Azospirillum brasilense: one gene and its partner. The protein of the gene in region 1 binds, or shares a complex with, the protein of each later gene. Links are inferred from orthologs where the notes say so. Each region holds a gene or a part of one and is shown on either strand. Other genes may lie near its edges.

Region 1 (8,999 bases):
TCCTCGAAGATCGGCTTGCCGGTGTCGGGGTCGAAGCCGGTCTGGACGCGGCGGGTCAGCAGTTCACCATCGGCGCGGGCCTCGCGCAGGCGGGCGTTGTAGCCCTCGATGTTGCGCACGCCCAGCTTGGACATGTTGCGGTAGCGGTCCTCCATCTCCCGCACGGTCCATTTCAGGGCGACCACCGCCTTCTTCGGGTCGGTGACGACCGGCGTCAGCAGATGGGGGATGCCCTCATAGACCGACAGCTCCAGCATCTTGGGGTCGATCATGATGAAGCGGCAGCGGTCGGGCGGCAGGCGGTAGAGCAGCGACAGGATCATCGTGTTGATCGCCACCGACTTGCCCGAGCCCGTGGTGCCGGCGACCAGCAGGTGCGGGAAGCGGGCGAGGTCGGCCACCACCGACTGGCCACCGATGTCCTTGCCGAGCGCCAGCAGCAGCTTGCCCGCCGTCTTGTCGAAGACGTCGCCGGCCAGCAGTTCGCGCAGCAGCACCGTCTCGCGCTTGGCGTTGGGCAGTTCGATGCCGATGACGTTGCGGCCCGGCACCACGGCGACGCGGACCGACACCGCGCTCATCGAGCGGGCGATGTCGTCGGCCAGGCCGATGACGCGGGACGACTTGGTGCCGGGGGCCGGCTCCAGCTCGTAGAGGGTGACGACCGGGCCGGGATGGACCTTCTGCACCTCGCCACGCACGCCGAAATCGGACAGCACGCCTTCCAGCTTCACCGCGTTCTCGCGCAGCGCCGCCTCGTCCACCTTCTCGCCGCGCACGCTGGTCGGGACGATCTGGAGCAGGTCGAGCGGCGGCAGCTCGTAGCCATCCGCCTCCTCCAGATTGAGGGCAGCCTGTTTGGACGGGCGCCCCTGGTCGGCGGCCTTCGTCTTGCCTCCGGCGGGCGAGGTGACCACCGGAACGGCGCGGGTCTTGGCCTCCACGCGCGGCTCGACGCTGATGGAGTCGGACAGCCGGCCGCGCGGCGCGGCGCGCAGGGTGATGGCGCCGCCGTCCTCGTCGGGCGTGTCGTCGAGAGTCGGGGCGGCGGTCGTCTTTTCCGCGGTGGCGAGGCTGGGCTCCCGCCGCAACAGGCCGCCGGTCTGGCGGGCGGCGCTGCGGGCGGCCTCCGCGCCCTTGTCGCGCACGAAGGACAAGCCGGTCCGCGCGCCCCGCCCGAGGCGGGCGAGGCCGGCGGCGGTCTCGCGCAGGCTGGCCGCCCATTCGCGGATCGACAGGCCCATGGCGACGAACAGAATCAGCCCGCCGGCCACCCCGGCCACGGTGCCGACCAGCGGATTGCCCGGGCTGCCGAAGAGCAGCCTGCTGACCCCGTCGAGAAGCAAGCCGCCGAAGCTGCCGCCCGGACGGCTCTTCAGCGGGTCCTCGCTTCCCGTCCCCATCCCGGCCAGGAACATGGCGACCATGAGCACGCCCCACACCGCCAGGACGCTGCGGAACAGCGGGTGGCGCACGCTCTTCTGCAAGCTGAGCCGCCAGCCCCACATCATCGGGACCAGCGCCAGCAGATAAGCCGCCCAGCCCAGCGACTGGATCAGGACGTCGGCCAAGTGGGCGCCGAACCGGCCGAACAGGTTGTGGATGTGGACGTCCGCCGCCGGAACCGCGTTCCAGGACGGGTCGGCCGGGTTGTAGCTGCCCAGGATGACCATCAGCACCAGACCGACCACGCCCAGCGCGAAGCCCGCCATCTCGCGCGCCCGCGCCACCACGAAGGCGCGCGTGGCGGGCGAGAAGAAGGGCGGCTTCTCCGTCCGTGCTCCGGCGGGCCGCGCTCCGGCGCTTTTGCCGCTTCCGCTGCGGGGGCTTGCGGGTCGTGCCATGGGCAGAAGGTCCTCAAGAACGTGCTGAACCGGACCCGTCCTTCGGGGGCGAAAGACCGGGGTAACGTGAGCCGAACCGGGTTGGGCCGAACCGGGCGGCCCTTATCCCAGAATGCGGGCGATGGTGCCGCAGGCGTGGGCGACCGTCTCGGCGTCGTTCACCAGCGCGATGCGGATGAAGGGCGCGCCGGGATTGGCCTCGCCGGGGTTGCAGCGGGTCAGGTAGGCGCCGGGCAGCACGCGGATGCCGCCCTCCGCCCACAGGCGGCGCGTCGCCTCCTCGCCGTCGCCGACCTCCAGCCACAGGAAGAAGCCGCCGTCAGGCCGATAGTAGCCGTAGCGCCCCTTCAGCGAAGCCTCCGCCGCGTCGAACTTGGCGCGGTAGAGCGCGCGGTTCTCCTCGACATGGGCCTCGTCCCGCCACAGGGCGGCGCTGGCCGCCAGCACCGGCAGCGGCATCCCGGCGTTGGAGTAGCTGCGCAGGCGGGTGAAGCGGGACATCAGCTCCGGATCGCCGGCCACAAAGCCCGAGCGCAGCCCGGCGGCGCTCGACCGCTTGGACAGGGAATGGAAGACCAGGATGTTCGCCCAGGGCTTCCCGTCATGGGCCAGCCCCGACGCGACCTGGAGCGCGCCGACCGGGGGCTTGTCCAAGTAGATCTCGGCGTAGCACTCGTCCACCGCCAGGATGAAGCCGTAGCGGCGCGCCAGCCCGATCGCCCGCTCCAGATAGGCGGCGTCGGCCGCCGCCCCCTGTGGGTTGGCCGGAGTGCAGAGGTAGAACAGCGCCGTGCGCTCCAGCAGCTCCGGCGTCAGCGCGTCGAGGTCGGGCAGGAAGCCGGTCTCGCGGGTGGAGGGCAGGAACACCGACTCCGCCCCCGCCAGCAGGGCCGCTCCCTCGTAGGGCGCGTAGAAGGGGTTGGGCATCAGCACCGCCGGCTGACGGCCCGCCTTGCTCGGCGGCACGGCCAGCAGGGCGAGGAGGAACAGCGCCTCGCGCGTGCCGGACACCGGCAGGACCGACTTTTCGGCATCGAAGAGCCCGTCGGGCAGGGCGTAGCGGCGGGCCAGCCAGGCGCCCACCGCCTCGCGGAACTCCGGCGTGCCGCCGACCGGCGGGTATTTGCCCCACAGATGGGCGTTGGCGCGCAGCGTCTCGTCGATGATGGCCGGCGGCTGGTGCTGCGGCTCGCCCACCGACATCATGATCGGCTCGGCGTTGGCGCGCGGCGTCACTCCGGACAGCAGAGCCGCCAGCCGGGTGAAGGGGTAGTCCGACAGCCGGTCGAGCCGGTCGTTGACGAGAGCGAAGGTGCCGAGGTCCGGGAGCGACATGCCGCCGAGAATCCTTTCCATGAGGACGGCCCGAAAAGGCCGGGCCGGCCCCGAGGGGCACGGCCCGTCAGGGGCCTCTGGGGGCCTCTGCCCGATACGAAACGGAAACGATCCTACCGGCGGTGGAGTCCCGGCACAAGGGCACAAAACCGGACGAAGCCCGGTCAAGGGAAAGCATACGCCACCCGTTCCGGCGGCCTCGGCGCCGCAGCGAAAAGACTGGCGCGCCCGGCCTCAAGTCACCGGGCAGATCATCGATGCCCTGCGGCAAGAAAAAGCGGACGAGCCTTCCCCCCTTGCGGGAGGGGCCGGGCGATGACGCCCCGCCCTGTCCGCTTCCTCCAGGACGCCTCAGAGAGCTTCGGTGTTGGTCTCGCCGGTGCGGATGCGCACGGCCTGGGCGATGTCCAGAACGAAGATCTTGCCGTCGCCGATGCGGCCGGTGTTGGCGGCCTTCTGGATCGCCTCGACCACCTGCTCGTACTGGTCGTCGGACACCGCGACCTCGACCTTCACCTTGGGCAGGAAGCTCACGGAATACTCGGCGCCGCGGTAGATCTCGGTCTGACCCTTCTGGCGTCCGAAGCCCTTCACCTCGCTCACCGTCAGGCCCTGAATCCCGAGCGACGTCAGCGCCTCGCGCACTTCGTCGAGCTTGAACGGCTTGATGATGGCCATAACCAGTTTCATGTGGCTTCCCCTTGGTATGCGTGTTTGCGGGCCCCTGCGGTCGCCCGGTCCCCCCTCGGCCGATCCCGCCGTGGCGGCGGGTTTTCCGAACGTGACTCGAGCGTGTTCGCCTCGACCATAAAAAGCAATGTCTTCAAAAATCGTGCCGGTTGCAGAATCGGTCCTTTTCAGCGGTTTTCGGCTGTTTCGCCGATCGATTGGGCAGGTCATGCCTAATAATTACGCAATTCGGGGGCCGCGACGCAGCGCCGCTGGACATCCGGACCAAGCGGAACGATTGTTCGTACCCGTCTACACTGATCGAAGGGCAGCGCCATCATGACCGAATCGGGCACCACCGCAGCGCAGGAGATCACGACCGACGTCGTCGTGTTGGGCGGCGGACTGGCCGGACTCAGCATGGCGGCGGCCCTGGCCACCGCGGGCGTGCCGGTCGTCTGCATCGACCGCGACAGCCCGGACCGGCAGGCGGGGGACGAGTTCGACATCCGCACGACGGCGGTCGCCTACGCCTCGATGAAGGTGCTGGAGGGGGCGGGCGTGTGGAAGCACATGGAGCCCTACGCCGGCCCGATCCTCGACATCCGGGTGGCCGACCAGTTCTCGCCCCTGTTCGTCCATTACGACCACACGGAGCTGACCTGGGACGGCAAGAACCAGCCCTTCGGCTGGATTCTCGACAACAAGGACATGCGCCGCGCCCTGTTCGCCCGCGCCAAGGAGCTGCCCGGCCTGCACCATCTGGCCCCGGCCCAGGCGGTGTCGATCGAGCGCAGCCGCGCCGGCGCCACGGTGACGCTGGCCGATGGGCGGGTGGTCAAGGCGCGGCTGGTGGTCGGGGCCGACGGCCGCCGCTCGCTGGCGCGGGAGAGCGCCGGGATCAAGCTGCGCACCTGGGCCTACGACCAGACCGCGATCATCTGCACGATCCGCCATTCGGAGCCGCACAACGGCGTGGCCGTGGAGCATTTCCTGCCCAACGGCCCCTTCGCCGTGCTGCCGATGACCGAGAACCGCTCTTCCATCGTGTGGAGCGAGAAGCGGTCGCTGGTCGACATGTATCTGAAGCTGCCCGAGGACCAGTTCATCGACGAGCTGACCCGCCGGTCGGGCGGCTATCTGGGCGACATCGAGCTGGTGACCCGGCGCGACGCTTGGCCGCTGTCGGTCCTGCTGGCCGAGCGCTTCATCGCCGAGCGCGTCGCCCTGATCGGCGAGGCGGCCCACGCCATCCACCCCATCGCCGGGCAGGGGCTGAACCTGGGGCTGCGCGACGTGGCGGCGCTCGCCGAGGTGATCGTGGACGCCCACCGGCTGGGGCTGGACGTCGGCTCGCCGGAGGTGCTGGCGCGCTTCCAGCGCTGGCGCCGCTTCGACACGGTGCTGCTGGCCGTGGTCTGCGACGGTCTGGTGCACCTGTTCTCGAACAACATCCCGCCGATCAAGCTGGCCCGCGACGTCGGCATGGCCGTCGTCAACCGCCTGCCGCCGCTGAAGCGCTTCTTCATGCGGCACGCGATGGGCGTGGTCGGCGAGCTGCCGCGGATGATCAAGGGCGCGCCGCTGTAAGAGCGGTTGAATTCTCGGGAGACAACAAGGTCTTCACGGATTTCTCGGATTTAAGCACGGATTACACGGATTTTTATATGGTCTTGCTCAGTGCCTGCTGATCGAGAAGGCACGCGCTGAAGCACGAACAAAAGAAATCCGTGTAATCCGTGTCAAAATCCGTGCAATCCGTGAAGACCCTGTTGCCCGACAAGACTTCCGAACTTATCCCAACCCGTATTCCGACAGCGCCTCGTACACCGCGGCCCCCTTGCCCAGGTGGCTGCGGTAGAGCGTGAAGTGATCCACCCGGATCGGACCGGCGCGGAACATCCCGCGTTCCTCGACGAAGCGCCCGATCCGGTCCTTCGACGCGTCCTTCAACCGGGCAAGCGTGACGTGGGGCGAGAATTTGCGCTCCTCCGCCGGCAGGCCGCAGCGGACCAGCGCCGACTCGACCTTGGACTGGAGGTGCGACAAGGCGTCGCTGCGCTCCACCCCGGCCCAGAGGACGCGGGCGTTGCGGCCGCTGCCGTACACGCCCACGCCGTCCAGAACCAGATCGAAGGCCGGCGCCGCGATCTGCGCCAGCGACTCGTCGATCTCCGCCGCCTGATCCTCCGGCACCTCCCCGATGAAGCGGAGCGTCAGGTGCAGGTTGTCCGCGTCGGTCCAGCGGGCGCCGGGCACGCCGCCGCCCAGCCCCGCCAGACGCCGGCGCACATCCTCCGGAAAATCGAGGGCGACGAAGAGACGGATCATTGGCTTTCCGGAACGGTTACGGGCAGGGGTCGGGATAGCGGGCGTTGACCGCCTCGATGTCCTTCATCACCTCGTCCGACAGCGTGACGTCCACCGCCGCGATGTTGGACTTCAGGTCCTCCAGGGTCGTCGCGCCGATCAGCGAGGACGCCACGAAGGGCTGATGCAGGGTGAAGGCGATGGCCATCTGCGTCGGCGACAGGCCGTGGCGCCGGGCGGCGTCCAGATACTCGCGGGTCGCCGCGTCGGCGTTGACGGTGGCGTAGCGCGACTTGCGGTGATCCAGCGCGCGGCGGGTGCCGGCGGGGACGGCGCCGTCCAGATACTTGCCGGTCAGCGTGCCGGCGGCCAGCGGCGAATAGGCGAGAAGCCCGACATCCTCGCGCAGAGACACCTCGGCCAGACCCTGCTCGAAGGTCCGGTTCAGCAGGCTGTAGGCGTTCTGGATCGAGGCGATGCGCGGCAGGCCCTTGTCCTCCGCCAGCTTGAGGAACTGCATAACCCCCCAAGGCGACTCGTTCGACACGCCGATGTGGCGGACCTTGCCGGATGTCACCAGATCGTCGAGCGCCGACAAAGTCTCTTCGATGGGCGTCCCATCCTTCTCCGGCCGATGGACGTAGTTGCGCGCGCCGAAACGGTTGGTCGAGCGGTCGGGCCAATGGAGCTGGTACAGGTCGATGTAGTCGGTCTGGAGCCGGCGCAGGCTGGCCTCGACCGCCGCGAAGATGTTGGCGCGGTCGAGCTTCGCCTCGCCGTTGCGCACCCAGGCGAAGCCGCCGTCGGTGGCGCCGACGACCTTGCTCGCCAGGATCACTTGGTCGCGCTTGCCGTTCGCCTTGAACCAGGTGCCGATCACCTCTTCCGTACGTCCGTACGTGTCGGCGGTCGGGGGGATGGCGTACATCTCCGCCGTGTCCCAGAAGTTCACGCCCTCGCCGAGCGCGTAATCCATCTGGGCGTGGCCTTCGGCCTCGCTGTTCTGGCGGCCCCAGGTCATGGTGCCCAGGCCGATGGCGCTGACCGACAGGCCGGTGCGGCCGAGCGGACGGTATTGCATTTGGTTATGGTCCTTAAAGGAACAGGGTGAGCACGCCCGTGTATCCGTACAGGCGGGCGTTGGAGATCTCGCCGCTGGCGAAGAATCCGGCCAGCGGGATGTCGCCGAAGGTTTCGCGGATCAGCGCCAGTTCCTGGCTGCCCTCGCCGAACAGGCTGGGGCCGCGGGCGATGCAGCTGACGTAGAGGGCGCCCTTCGGGGTGGTCTTCACGCGCTTCTTCAGATTGGCCAGCATGCGGCGCATGTCCGACTCGGCGCTCTGCTGGTCGCGGCGGGTGAACAGGATGGGCTGGCCGCTCTGCACATGGTGGGCTACGGCGATCCAGCCGGCGCGCGGGTCGATGGCGATCAGGTCGCGGACCAGATAGTCCGCCGTGTCGCTCCCGGCGATGGGCAGGCCGGCGAAGATGTAGCCGGACACCCGCTTGAGATCGCGGGCCAGCAACTCGCCGATGTCCTCCTTAAAGACCTCCAGCGCCGGGCGCCCGTCGATCTCCAGGACGACGTTGTCCTCCGCCGCCGTGATGGTGCGCACCGGGCCGATGGGCGTGCAGCCCTGGCTGAGGCCGGTGGCGACCGGCACCTGCGGCGCGAACAGCACGCCCGACACGCCGCCGTCGGCCACCGGCCCGCCGACCATCGTGGCGGTGTTGCCGGGGATGGTGAATTGCGGGAACTCCGACCGCGAGGCCGACAGGCCGCCAACCAGGAAGGCCCCGGTTGATTCCGCCAGCGAAACGACCAGCCCGGCCAAGTCCTGGTGGCGCGGGTCGGCGTGGGCGAGCGCCAGCATGGCGCCGTGCTTGTCCAGCCAGCCGCCGGCCATGCGGCGCAGCGGCTCCATGTCGCCCGAGACCACCGGGAACAGACGGAAGCCCTCCGGCGGCAGGCGGGCCACCATCACGGCGATGCCCGGCTTGTCGAAGATTTCCTCGTCGTTGGCGCAAACGCCGATGCCGACCGTGCCCACCCAGTCGCGGATGCCGGTGACGCCGCGCAGCAGGGTGACCATGCTGGTGGCGTGTTCGGCCAGCGCGTCGGTGATGTAGAGGAAGCCGAGGTTGCAGCCCTCCACCGCGCCGAGCTCGTCCAGGCAGGATTTGACGACGGCGCCCCATTCGGTGCCGGTGGCCGATGCGGCCTTGAAGCAGGTCTCGGTGGTGGCGGTGTCGCCGGCCAGGGTCGCCATGGGTGTCAGTCTCCGCTTTTGGCGATGCCGTCCAGAAGGCGGGCGACGTGGGGCGTGATGCGCTCCACGATCACCTTCACGCCGGCCGCGTTGGGATGGATGCCGTCGGGCTGGTTCAGCACGGCGTCAGCCGCCACGCCGTCCAGGAAGAACGGGTAGAGCTGTACGTCGTACGCCTTCGCCAGCTCCGGGTAGATGGCGTTGAAGCGCTCCACATACGCGCGGCCCAGGCTAGGCGACGCGTACATGCCGGCCAGCAGCACGGGCAGCTTTTCGCCGGTCAGCCGCTTCAGGATGGCGTCGAGGTTGGCGCGCGCCGCGCCGGGGTCGAGCCCGCGCAGCATGTCGTTCGCCCCCAGCTCCACCAGCACGGCGTCCGGCTTGTCGGCCAGCGCCCAGTCGAGCCGCGACAGCCCGCCCGCCGTGGTGTCGCCCGACACGCCGGCGTTGACGACGGTCACGTCGTAGCCCTTCGCCCGCAATGCCGCCTGCAACTGCACCGTGAAGGCCTGCGGTTCGGGAAGGCCGTAGCCGGCGGTCAGGCTGTCGCCGAGCGCCAGCAGGGTGTAAG
Region 2 (8,919 bases), 2.7 Mb from region 1 along the record:
CGGGAAAAGCAGGTGGGGGCGACCACCCTCCTGACCGACATTCTCCTGAACGACCCGTATCTGACGCTGCAGATGGGGCATTTCGTCCGCGCGCGCGTCGCGCGATCCATCCCATTCGACGAGGCCATGGATACCGGCGAGGACTTCAAATATTACCTCGAGCTCTGGCGGACGCACAAATGCTGCAAGATCGCGCAGCCGCTCTTCATCAACCGGCGCGGCGCCCACTCCACCGGGCCGCGCTCGGCGGACGGTAGCGGGTGGCGCCACGCGGTGACGCGGGTGTTCGGCGCGTTCTTCCGGAACCATCCCATCGTGATCAACTTCGTGGTGTCCGGCGTAAAGGTCGGCTTTGCCATCGCCAATCCGTTCGACATGATCCACCGCCATTATTTGCGGCGCATGTTTTTCGAACAGGAGGAACTGGACTATCTGCGGGAACTCGTGCCGGCCGGATCGGCGATCCTGGAGATTGGCGCCAATGTCGGGAACCACGTCGTCTACTATGGTCTGTTCATGGCGCCGCGCCGCATCATCGCGGTCGAGCCCAACCCGGCGGCCATGCATTTCCTGAAGAAGAACGTGGAGATCAACCGGCTCGACCCGGCGATCATCACGTTCCTGGAATGCGGCGTCGGAGACCGTGCCGGCTCCTTCGACCTCAGCGTTGCCGACGAGGCCAACCTGGGGGCGGCGCGGCTGGTCCCGGCGGCGGGCGGACGCGTCGCCGTCCACCCCATCGACGATCTCGTCCAGGAGCGCGTCGACTTCATCAAGATCAACGTCGAGGGCATGGAGATGGAAACCCTGTCCGGCGCCCGGAACACGATCGCCCTCCACAGGCCCATCCTGTTCATCGAGGTCATGAACGCCAACGAGGGCGGCTTTTTCGATTGGGCCGGACGGAACGATTACCGCATCGCCAAGGAATTCCCGTGCGTCGACGCGTCGAACTATGTGGCCGTGCCGGTGTGATGCCGATGAGGGGCGAGCGGCCTCACCCCACCAGAACCGGCGCCACCGCGCGGTACAGCTCCATGTACTCCTCCGCCGGGCCGTGCCAGCCGAAGTCGCGGGTCATCGCGTGCTGCTGCAGGACGTGCCAGCGCTCGGGCTTGCGGTAGAGGGCGGCGGCGCGGCGCAGCGCCCAGGTCAGCTCCTGGGCGGTGGCGTTGACGAACTGGAAGCCCGTCGCGCTGCCGTCGTTCACCGCCGCCGGGTTGGCGTCCACGATGGTGTCGGCGAGGCCCCCGGTGCGGCGGACCAGCGGCAGGGTGCCGTACTTCAGCGCGTACATCTGGGTCAGGCCGCAGGGCTCCGACCGCGAGGGCACCAGGAACAGGTCGGCGCCGGCCTGGATGCGGTGGGACAAAGCCTCGTCGTAGCCGATGCGCACGCCGACCGACTTCGGGTACCAGGTGGCGAGATGGCGGAAGCCGGCCTCCAGAGCCGGTTCGCCGTTGCCGAGAACGGCGAGCTGGCCGCCCCAGGCGATCCATTGCGAGGCCGCCTCCAGCACCAGGTCCAGCCCCTTGTGACCGGTCAGGCGGCTGACCACCGCGGCCAGCGGGGCGTCCGCCCGGCGGTCCAGGCCGAAGGTCGCCTGGAGATCGGCCTTGCACAGGTCCTTGCCGCCGAGGTCCGCGGCGCCGTAGCGGGCGGCGATGTGCGCGTCGGTGGCGGGGTCCCAGATGTCGTAGTCCACGCCGTTGAGGATGCCGGTCAGCGCCTCGGCCCGGGTGGCGAGAAGCCCTTCGAGGCCGGCGCCGTGCTCCGCCGTCTGGATCTCGTGGGCATAGGTCGGGCTGACCGTGGTCAGGCGGTCGGAATAGAAGCAGCCGGCCTTGAGGAAACCGACGCCGCCGTAATACTCCACCCCGTCGATCCGGAAGGCGGCGGACGGCAGGCCGAGGTCGCTCATCATCCAGGCGCCGAACAGGCCCTGGTAGGCGATGTTGTGGATCGTCGTCACCGTGCCCGGCCGGAACGGCCCGGCGAAGCGGTCGGGGCGCAGCTCCAGATAGGCCGGGATCAGGCCGGTCTGCCAGTCGTGCCCGTGCAGCACGTCGGGACGCCACCAGGGATCGAGGCCGTCCTCCGCCGCGAAGCCCGCCGCGCACCAGGACAGGGCGGCGAAGCGTTCCGCGTTGTCCGGCCAGTCCTTGCCGTCCGGCCCCAGATAGGGGTTGCCGGGCCGGTCGTAGAGCGACGGCGCGTCCAGCACATAGGCCAGCACCCCGCCCGGCATCCGTCCGATCCGCAGCGTCGCCGGGGCGCCGCCGGGGAGGTCGGTGAGCGGATTGCCGACCGGCTGCAGGTCGGTCAGCCCGTTCAGCACCGCCGGATAGCCGGGCAGCAGCAGGCGGACCTCGGCTCCGGCGCGGTTCAGGGCGGGGGGCAGGGCGGCGGAAACGTCGGCCAGCCCGCCGGTCTTCACCAGGGGGTAGCATTCCGGCGTGACGAACAGGACGCGCATGGAGGCGGGGTCTTTCGGTTTCTTCTTGGTCTTGCTCACCGCCCCCTCGCCCCATGGGGGCGAAGGGGGATGGGAAGGGTCAGTCCTTGGGCAGGCGGTCGATCATGTCCTGGGTGATCAGGCAGACGCCGCCCTCGCTGCGGTGGAAGCGCTTGGCGTCCAGCTCCGGATCCTCGCCGACGACCAGCCCCTCGGGGATCACCACGCCGCGGTCGATCACCACCTTGGTCAGGCGGCAGTGGCGGCCGATGTCGCAATCCGGCAGGACCACCGCCTGATGCAGCTCGCTGAAGGAGTTGACGCGCACCTCGCTGAACAGCAGCGAGTTCTTCACCAGCGAGCCGGAGATGATGCAGCCGCCCGACACCAGGCTGTCCACCGCCATGCCGCGCCGGTTCTCGTCGTCGAAGACGAACTTCGCCGGGGGAAGCTGCTCCTGGTAGGTGAAGATCGGCCACTCGCGGTCGTACATGTTGAGCTGCGGCGTGACGTGGCAGAGGTCGAGGTTGGCCTCCCAATAGGCGTCGATGGTGCCGACGTCGCGCCAGTAGGGCTCGGACTCGTGGCCGTTCAGGATGGCCGAATCGGCGAAGTCGTGGGCCATCACCCGCGCCCCGCTCGTCACCAGATACGGGATGATGTCCTTGCCGAAGTCGCGCGACGAGCCGGGCTCGTTGAAGTCGCGCTCCAGCTGGTCGTAGAGGAACTGCGCGTTGAAGACGTAGATGCCCATGCTGGCCAGCGACTTGTCCGGGTTGCCCGGCATCGGGGGCGGGTCGGCGGGCTTCTCGACGAAGTCGATGACGCGCTGCGTCTCGTCCACATGCATCACGCCGAAGCCGGTGGCCTGGGCGCGCGGCACCTGGATGCAGGGGATCGTCACATCGGCCTTCTTGGCGATGTGGTCGAGCAGCAGCGCGCCGTAATCCATCTTGTAGATGTGGTCGCCGGCCAGGATCAGGATGTATTCCGGCTCATGGTCGCGCAGGATGTCCAGGTTCTGGTACACCGCGTCGGCGGTGCCCTGGTACCAGGCGGTCTCGCTGATGCGCTGCTGGGCCGGCAGCAGGTCGCAGAACTCGTTCATCTCGCCGCGGAAGAAGTTCCAGCCGCGCTGCAGGTGGCGCAGCAGGCTGTGCGACTTGTACTGGGTCAGCACGCCGATGCGGCGGAAGCCCGAATTGATGCAGTTCGACAGCGCGAAGTCGATGATCCGGAACTTGCCCCCGAAATAGGTGGCGGGCTTGGCGCGACGGTCGGTCAGCTGCTTCAGCCGGCTGCCCCGGCCACCGGCCAGGACGAGGGCCACGGCACGGCGCGGCGCCAACCGCAGATCCCGTTTGTCGAGCATGTGTCTCCCCTTTCGGTTCTCTTTTTTGCTGTCGGCCATCCGGAAGCGTCCGGCGGACCCATGTGGGCGGGGACCGCTTGTCCCCGGCCCCGTCCGGCTCCGCCGGTAGAGAGGGTGACCGTGCCACATTTCACGGGGGCGGGCCAATAGGCCGAGGGGAACAGGCCGGAAATAGAGGGGGCTGCCCAACGGCTGTGCGGAATTCGGGCGCATCATTGTGCATAAAAAACAGGCAAGCGCGCGGGAAACGAGCGTGCAGCGCCCGAACGGACAGCAATCGGCCCACAATCCATGGGCGAATCACGCTGTATTGCGGGGGGGTGGATGGGCCGAGTTTCTGCTTATTTTCTGGGCAATGCAGTCCGGCGACTCGGGTCCTATGCTGCTTTGCGGTCATCCGAAAGGCCGCAACCACCGCGATTCCTAGCCCTTTTGGGTTGGCACGCTTCTTGAAGACAAATCGGCGTACACGGCCCCCTCCCGCCGCCCCGTCTGTACCGGGGACGGGGCGAAACGGGCCAGAAGCATTCGAATAAAGAGGAGCCTCGATGAGCCGTCTCTTCACCCTCGCCGCGCCGACGATGGCGGCGATTCTGGGCTTGGCCGGTCTGCCTGCCGCCGCCCTCGCCCAGGAAGCGGCCGCCGCCGCGGCCGAACCCACCCTGAGCAGCGGCGACACGGCTTGGATGCTGGTCGCCACGGCGCTGGTTCTGTTCATGACCATCCCGGGTCTGGCTCTGTTCTACGGCGGCATGGTCCGCAAGATGAACGTGCTGTCGGTCGTGATGCAGAGCTTTGCGATCTGCTGCCTGGTCAGCATCCTGTGGTTCTTCGCCGGTTACAGCATCGCCTTTACCGAAGGCACCCCGTATTTCGGCAGCCTGTCCAAGTTCATGCTGGCCGGCATCACCAAGGACAGCCTGACGGGCGTCATTCCCGAGACGATCTTCGTCGTCTTCCAGATGACCTTCGCCATCATCACCCCGGCCCTGATCACCGGCGCCTTCGCCGACCGCATGAAGTTCTCCTCGATGCTGGTCTTCACGGGCCTGTGGTCGCTGATCGTCTACGCGCCGATCACCCACTGGGTCTGGGGTCCGGGCGGCTATCTGGCGGGTGACGGCGTGCTCGACTACGCCGGCGGCACCGTGGTGCACATCAACGCGGGCGTGGCCGGTCTGGTCGCCGCCATCGTGCTGGGCAAGCGCAAGGGCTATCCGAACGAGAACTTCGCTCCGCACAACCTGGTGCTCAGCCTGATCGGCGCCTCGATGCTGTGGGTCGGCTGGTTCGGCTTCAACGCGGGTTCCGCCGTGGCCGCCGACGGCCGTGCGGGCATGGCCATGCTGGTCACGCAGATCGCCGCCGCCACCGCCGCCATGTCCTGGCTGCTGGTCGAGTGGGCCACCAAGGGCAAGCCTTCGGTTCTCGGCATCATCTCCGGCGCCATCGCCGGTCTGGTCGCCATCACCCCGGCCTCGGGCTTCGTCGGTCCGACCGGCGCCCTGGTCATCGGTCTGGCCGCCGGCGTGATCTGCTACTGGGGCGCCACCGGCCTGAAGCGCGCCCTCGGCTATGACGACTCGCTGGACGCCTTCGGCGTGCACGGCGTGGGCGGCATCGTCGGCGCCATCCTGACCGGCGTCTTCGCCCAGGAAGCCATCGGCGGCACCGCCGGCGCCCTGGAAGGCAACGTCGGCCAGATCTGGACGCAGGTCTACGGCATTCTCGCCACCATCGTCTACTCGGCGGTCGGCTCCTTCATCATCCTGAAGGTCATCGACGTGGTGATGGGCCTGCGCGTCGACGAGGACGTCGAGCGCGACGGCCTGGACCTCGCCCTGCACGGCGAGACCATCCACTAAGCACCCTTTGCTGCCTGGTTGTTTCCTCCATGAACTTCCGCCGCCGGGTCGCCCGGCGGCGGATTTTTCATTTTGGAGACCGTGGACGGTTCAGCGGCGCAGATACATCTTGCCGACGCCGTTCAGCGCCGCGAAAAGCTGCGCGAATTGTGCCAGGAAGGCGTCCCAGGCCAGCGGCCCGGCCTTTCCCGTCACCGCTTGGTGGATGGCGCCCAGGCTGGCCCGCCCGTCCACCCGCGCCAGGATCGGCCCGGCCAGACGGGGCAGGGGCAGGGGGACGACGGCGCCCATCAGCTCGGCCTCCAGCACCCCGCCGGGGGGCAGTCCCTTGGCCACCGCGGCGCCGTCGAGGTCGCGCAGCACCGGCACCACCTCCGGCCCGTCGGGGCGGGCGACCGAACCCTCGGCGTCCTCAGGGCGGACGAGATAGGCGATGTGCTTGGTCATGCTGCCGGTGACCTGCTCGGCCCAGGCGGCGCGCTCCAGCCGCGACAGCCCGTCGAGCCGCTTCAGCACGCGGGGGTCCTTCACCCAGACGGCGGGGTCGTAGCGGTAGGGGTCGACCAGCGCGGCGATGGCCAGCCCGCCCGCCGCGGCCAGCTCCGCCAGCTCCGGTACGGTGAAGGGCCGGTCGCAGGAGTGCAGCAGCAGGTCGTAGAGGTCGGCGTCGGCCTGTTTGTGGTCGTTGATGAAGGGGTTGCGCAGCAGCCAGTTGGACGTCGGCAGGCGTTCGATCAGCCGGCGGGCCAGCGCCACCTGCTCCTTCGGCGGCAGGTCCTTGGTGATGGTGCGCAGCGCCGCCTGCATGGGGTAGACGCCGGTGCGTCCGTACGGCGCGTAGACCATCAGCCCGATCCCGCCGCCCGGCTTCAGCGCCCCGGCCAGCGAGCGGACGCCCGCCGCCGGCTCGTCCAGATGGTGCAGCACGCCGCAGCAGTCGATGTAGTCGAACGGTCCCCCTTCCTCCAGCAGCCCGCCGAGGTCGAGCAGCGAGCCGCGGCGGAAGTCTATGTTGGTCAGCCCGCGCGCCTGGGCCCGCGCCTCGGCGACCGCCCGCGCGGCGTCGGAGAGGTCGAGATAGGTGACGCGGCCCGGATTGCCGGCGTCGGCCATCTGCTGGGCGATCATGATCGTCCCGTCGCCGGTCCCGCCGCCGGCCACCAGCACCCTGAGGGGCCTGGCGTGGTCGAGGCGCCCGCCGAAGACGTTGTGGTTCACCTCGTCCAGATGGCTGGGCGACCCGGTGATCAGGCGCTTTTTCTCGTCGGCGGGGTTGCGCGCGGGATAGGGGAAGGCTTCGTACTGGGCGCGCAGGGTGTCGATGCTCATGGATCGGGCAACCGGTCAGGTGGACGGGTGCCGGACCATACCATCATCGCAGGGACGGGTGGGGAGGAAGGCCTCCCCACCGCCTCTCACGCCAAAGGCAAACGGATCTCGGTCAGCCACTCTTCCGGGGGCAGCTTGCGGCAGTCGTTCAGATACTCCTCGACGCAGGGGCGGTCGGCCGGCGCGTGGCCGCTCGACGGCAGCCAGTCGCGGTAGAGCCAACGGTAGGGGCGTTCCAACTCCGCGTAGGGGCCCTTGTGGATCAGAACGGCGTGCCGGCCGCCGGGGATGTCGAGCGCGCGGACCGTTCCGTCCTCGGGGATCGGTCCGTCGACCAGCAACGCGGCCTCGGAGCGGAGGCGGTCCGCCGGAACTGATTCCGGGTCGTCGTAATAAAGGGCGAAGGACCGCGTGTCCGGTCCCACGAGGCCGCGGCCTGCGGCCCAGGCGTACAGCCGCTCGAAGGTCGTGCCGATATCCATGTAGGGGCCTTGGTGAGCCATGGCGGCCACGCGCAGCGGCGGCAGATCGCGGATGGTGACGTCGTGCATGTTTCGCTCCTCGTCCGGTGGTTGGTCGGGTGGAGGAACCAGACGGCCTTGCCGCCGGTAGGCACCGGGGCTCAAGCCGTAGACCTGCCCGAAGGCGCGGGTGAACGCCTCCACGCTGCCATAGCCGGCCCGCCGTGCGACCTGCGCCACGCCGTCGCCGCCCCGCACCAGATCCCCCGCGGCACGGTGCAGACGCAGCCGACGCAGCGTGTCCGCCGCCGTTTCCCCCGCCATGGCGCGGTAGATGCGGTGGAAATGGTGGGGCGAGAAGCAGGCGACGGCGGCCAGCCGTTCCAGCTCCAGCGTCTCGTCCAGATGGGCGGCGATGTGGTCGATGACACGCTCGATGCGGCGGCCGTAGTCCAGCAGGGTGTCGGGCTTGGTCATGAGTCCTCCATGCCCGACACCCTAGCCGAGGGCCGCTTGATCGCGCTTGCGGACCTTCAGCCCTCCGCCGGGCGGACCACGCCGACCTCCAGGCCGTTGCGGTTGGTCACCGGCTGGTTGATGAGCTGGCCGGCTCGCCTCCATTGCTCGTCCGACAGGACCTTGGTGGCGCGGATCAGGGCGGCCAGGGCGACCTCGCGGGCGCGCGGGGTGCCGTCGTCGATCTTCAGGGCGATGCCCAGCCCCTGCTTGGGCAGGACGGCGCAGCCTACGCCCTCGGCCCCGCCCTTGACCAGCACCAAGCCGCCCGCCGCCTGCATCATGCCGGTGTCGAAGCTGTCCTTGCCGGCGATCAGGTGTGGGTGCGACCGCCAGGCGCGGCGGATGCGGGCCACCGCCTCGGCGCGGGAATCGGGCAGGTCCTTGGGGTCGCCGATGCGGGCCATGGCGTAGGCGATGGCGCCCAGCGGGATGCCGATGGTCGGGATGGCGCAGCCGTCGACGCCCCAGGGGGCCTGCGACAGGTCCTGGCCGGTCATCTGCTCCATCACGCCGAGGATGCGCTGCTGCACCGGATGGTCGAAGCGGACATAGCCCTTGGTCGGCTCGCCCTTGTGCAGGGCGGTGGTCAGGAAGCCGGCGTGCTTGCCGGAGCAGTTGTTGTGGAAGGCGGTCGGCGTCTCGCCGTGGCGGATCATCTCGTGGGCGGTCTCGGTGTCGGTCGGCAGATGCGCCCCGCACTCGTAATCGCCCACGGTCAGGCCGATGCGCTTGATCCAGGCCTCCGCGATGCGGGTGTGGCGGATCTCCCCGTGGTGGGAGGAACAGGCCAGCGCCAGCTCCTGGTCGCCCAGCTCGTAGGCGTCGAGCGCGCCCGTCTCGACCAGCGGGATCGCCTGGATCGCCTTGATGGCGGAGCGCGGGTAGACCGGCGCCTGGATGTCGCCCCACTGGGCCAGC

The links.
Region 2: the proteins of glnK (region 1) and AMK58_RS01320 are in contact, whole or in part, in a solved structure (PDB 2NS1), measured with the Escherichia coli proteins. The link is inferred for Azospirillum brasilense from one-to-one orthologs.

What each region holds. Positions count from the first base shown.
Region 1 is NZ_CP012914.1:2,961,897-2,970,895, forward strand. What follows is about bases 2,201-5,194. They hold glnK (P-II family nitrogen regulator), read right to left. Parts: upstream 3,870-5,194; coding sequence 3,531-3,869; downstream 2,201-3,530. Other genes in these bases: AMK58_RS13695 (aminotransferase class I/II-fold pyridoxal phosphate-dependent enzyme), read right to left, coding at 2,201-3,179; AMK58_RS13705 (UbiH/UbiF/VisC/COQ6 family ubiquinone biosynthesis hydroxylase), read left to right, coding at 4,188-5,194. Also shown: AMK58_RS13690 (DNA translocase FtsK), read right to left, coding at 1-1,844; more of AMK58_RS13695, read right to left, coding at 1,947-2,200; more of AMK58_RS13705, read left to right, coding at 5,195-5,438; thpR (RNA 2',3'-cyclic phosphodiesterase), read right to left, coding at 5,643-6,179; AMK58_RS13715 (NADP(H)-dependent aldo-keto reductase), read right to left, coding at 6,196-7,239; AMK58_RS13720 (FIST signal transduction protein), read right to left, coding at 7,253-8,428; AMK58_RS13725 (arylesterase), read right to left, coding at 8,434-8,999. UniProt on the Escherichia coli protein: Involved in the regulation of nitrogen metabolism. Regulates the activity of its targets by protein-protein interaction in response to the nitrogen status of the cell.
Region 2 is NZ_CP012914.1:277,023-285,941, forward strand. What follows is about bases 3,620-6,533. They hold AMK58_RS01320 (ammonium transporter), read left to right. Parts: upstream 3,620-4,375; coding sequence 4,376-5,692; downstream 5,693-6,533. Other genes in these bases: glgC (glucose-1-phosphate adenylyltransferase), read right to left, coding at 3,620-3,827; AMK58_RS01325 (class I SAM-dependent methyltransferase), read right to left, coding at 5,783-6,533. Outside these bases: AMK58_RS01305 (FkbM family methyltransferase), read left to right, coding at 1-975; glycogen synthase GlgA, read right to left, coding at 998-2,476; more of glgC, read right to left, coding at 2,556-3,619; more of AMK58_RS01325, read right to left, coding at 6,534-7,021; AMK58_RS01330 (AraC family transcriptional regulator), read right to left, coding at 7,108-7,959; AMK58_RS01335 (asparaginase), read right to left, coding at 8,016-8,919. UniProt on the Escherichia coli protein: Involved in the uptake of ammonium/ammonia (NH(4)(+)/NH(3)). Transport is electrogenic. Following sequestration of NH(4)(+) at the periplasmic face, NH(4)(+) is deprotonated and neutral NH(3) is transported into the cytoplasm.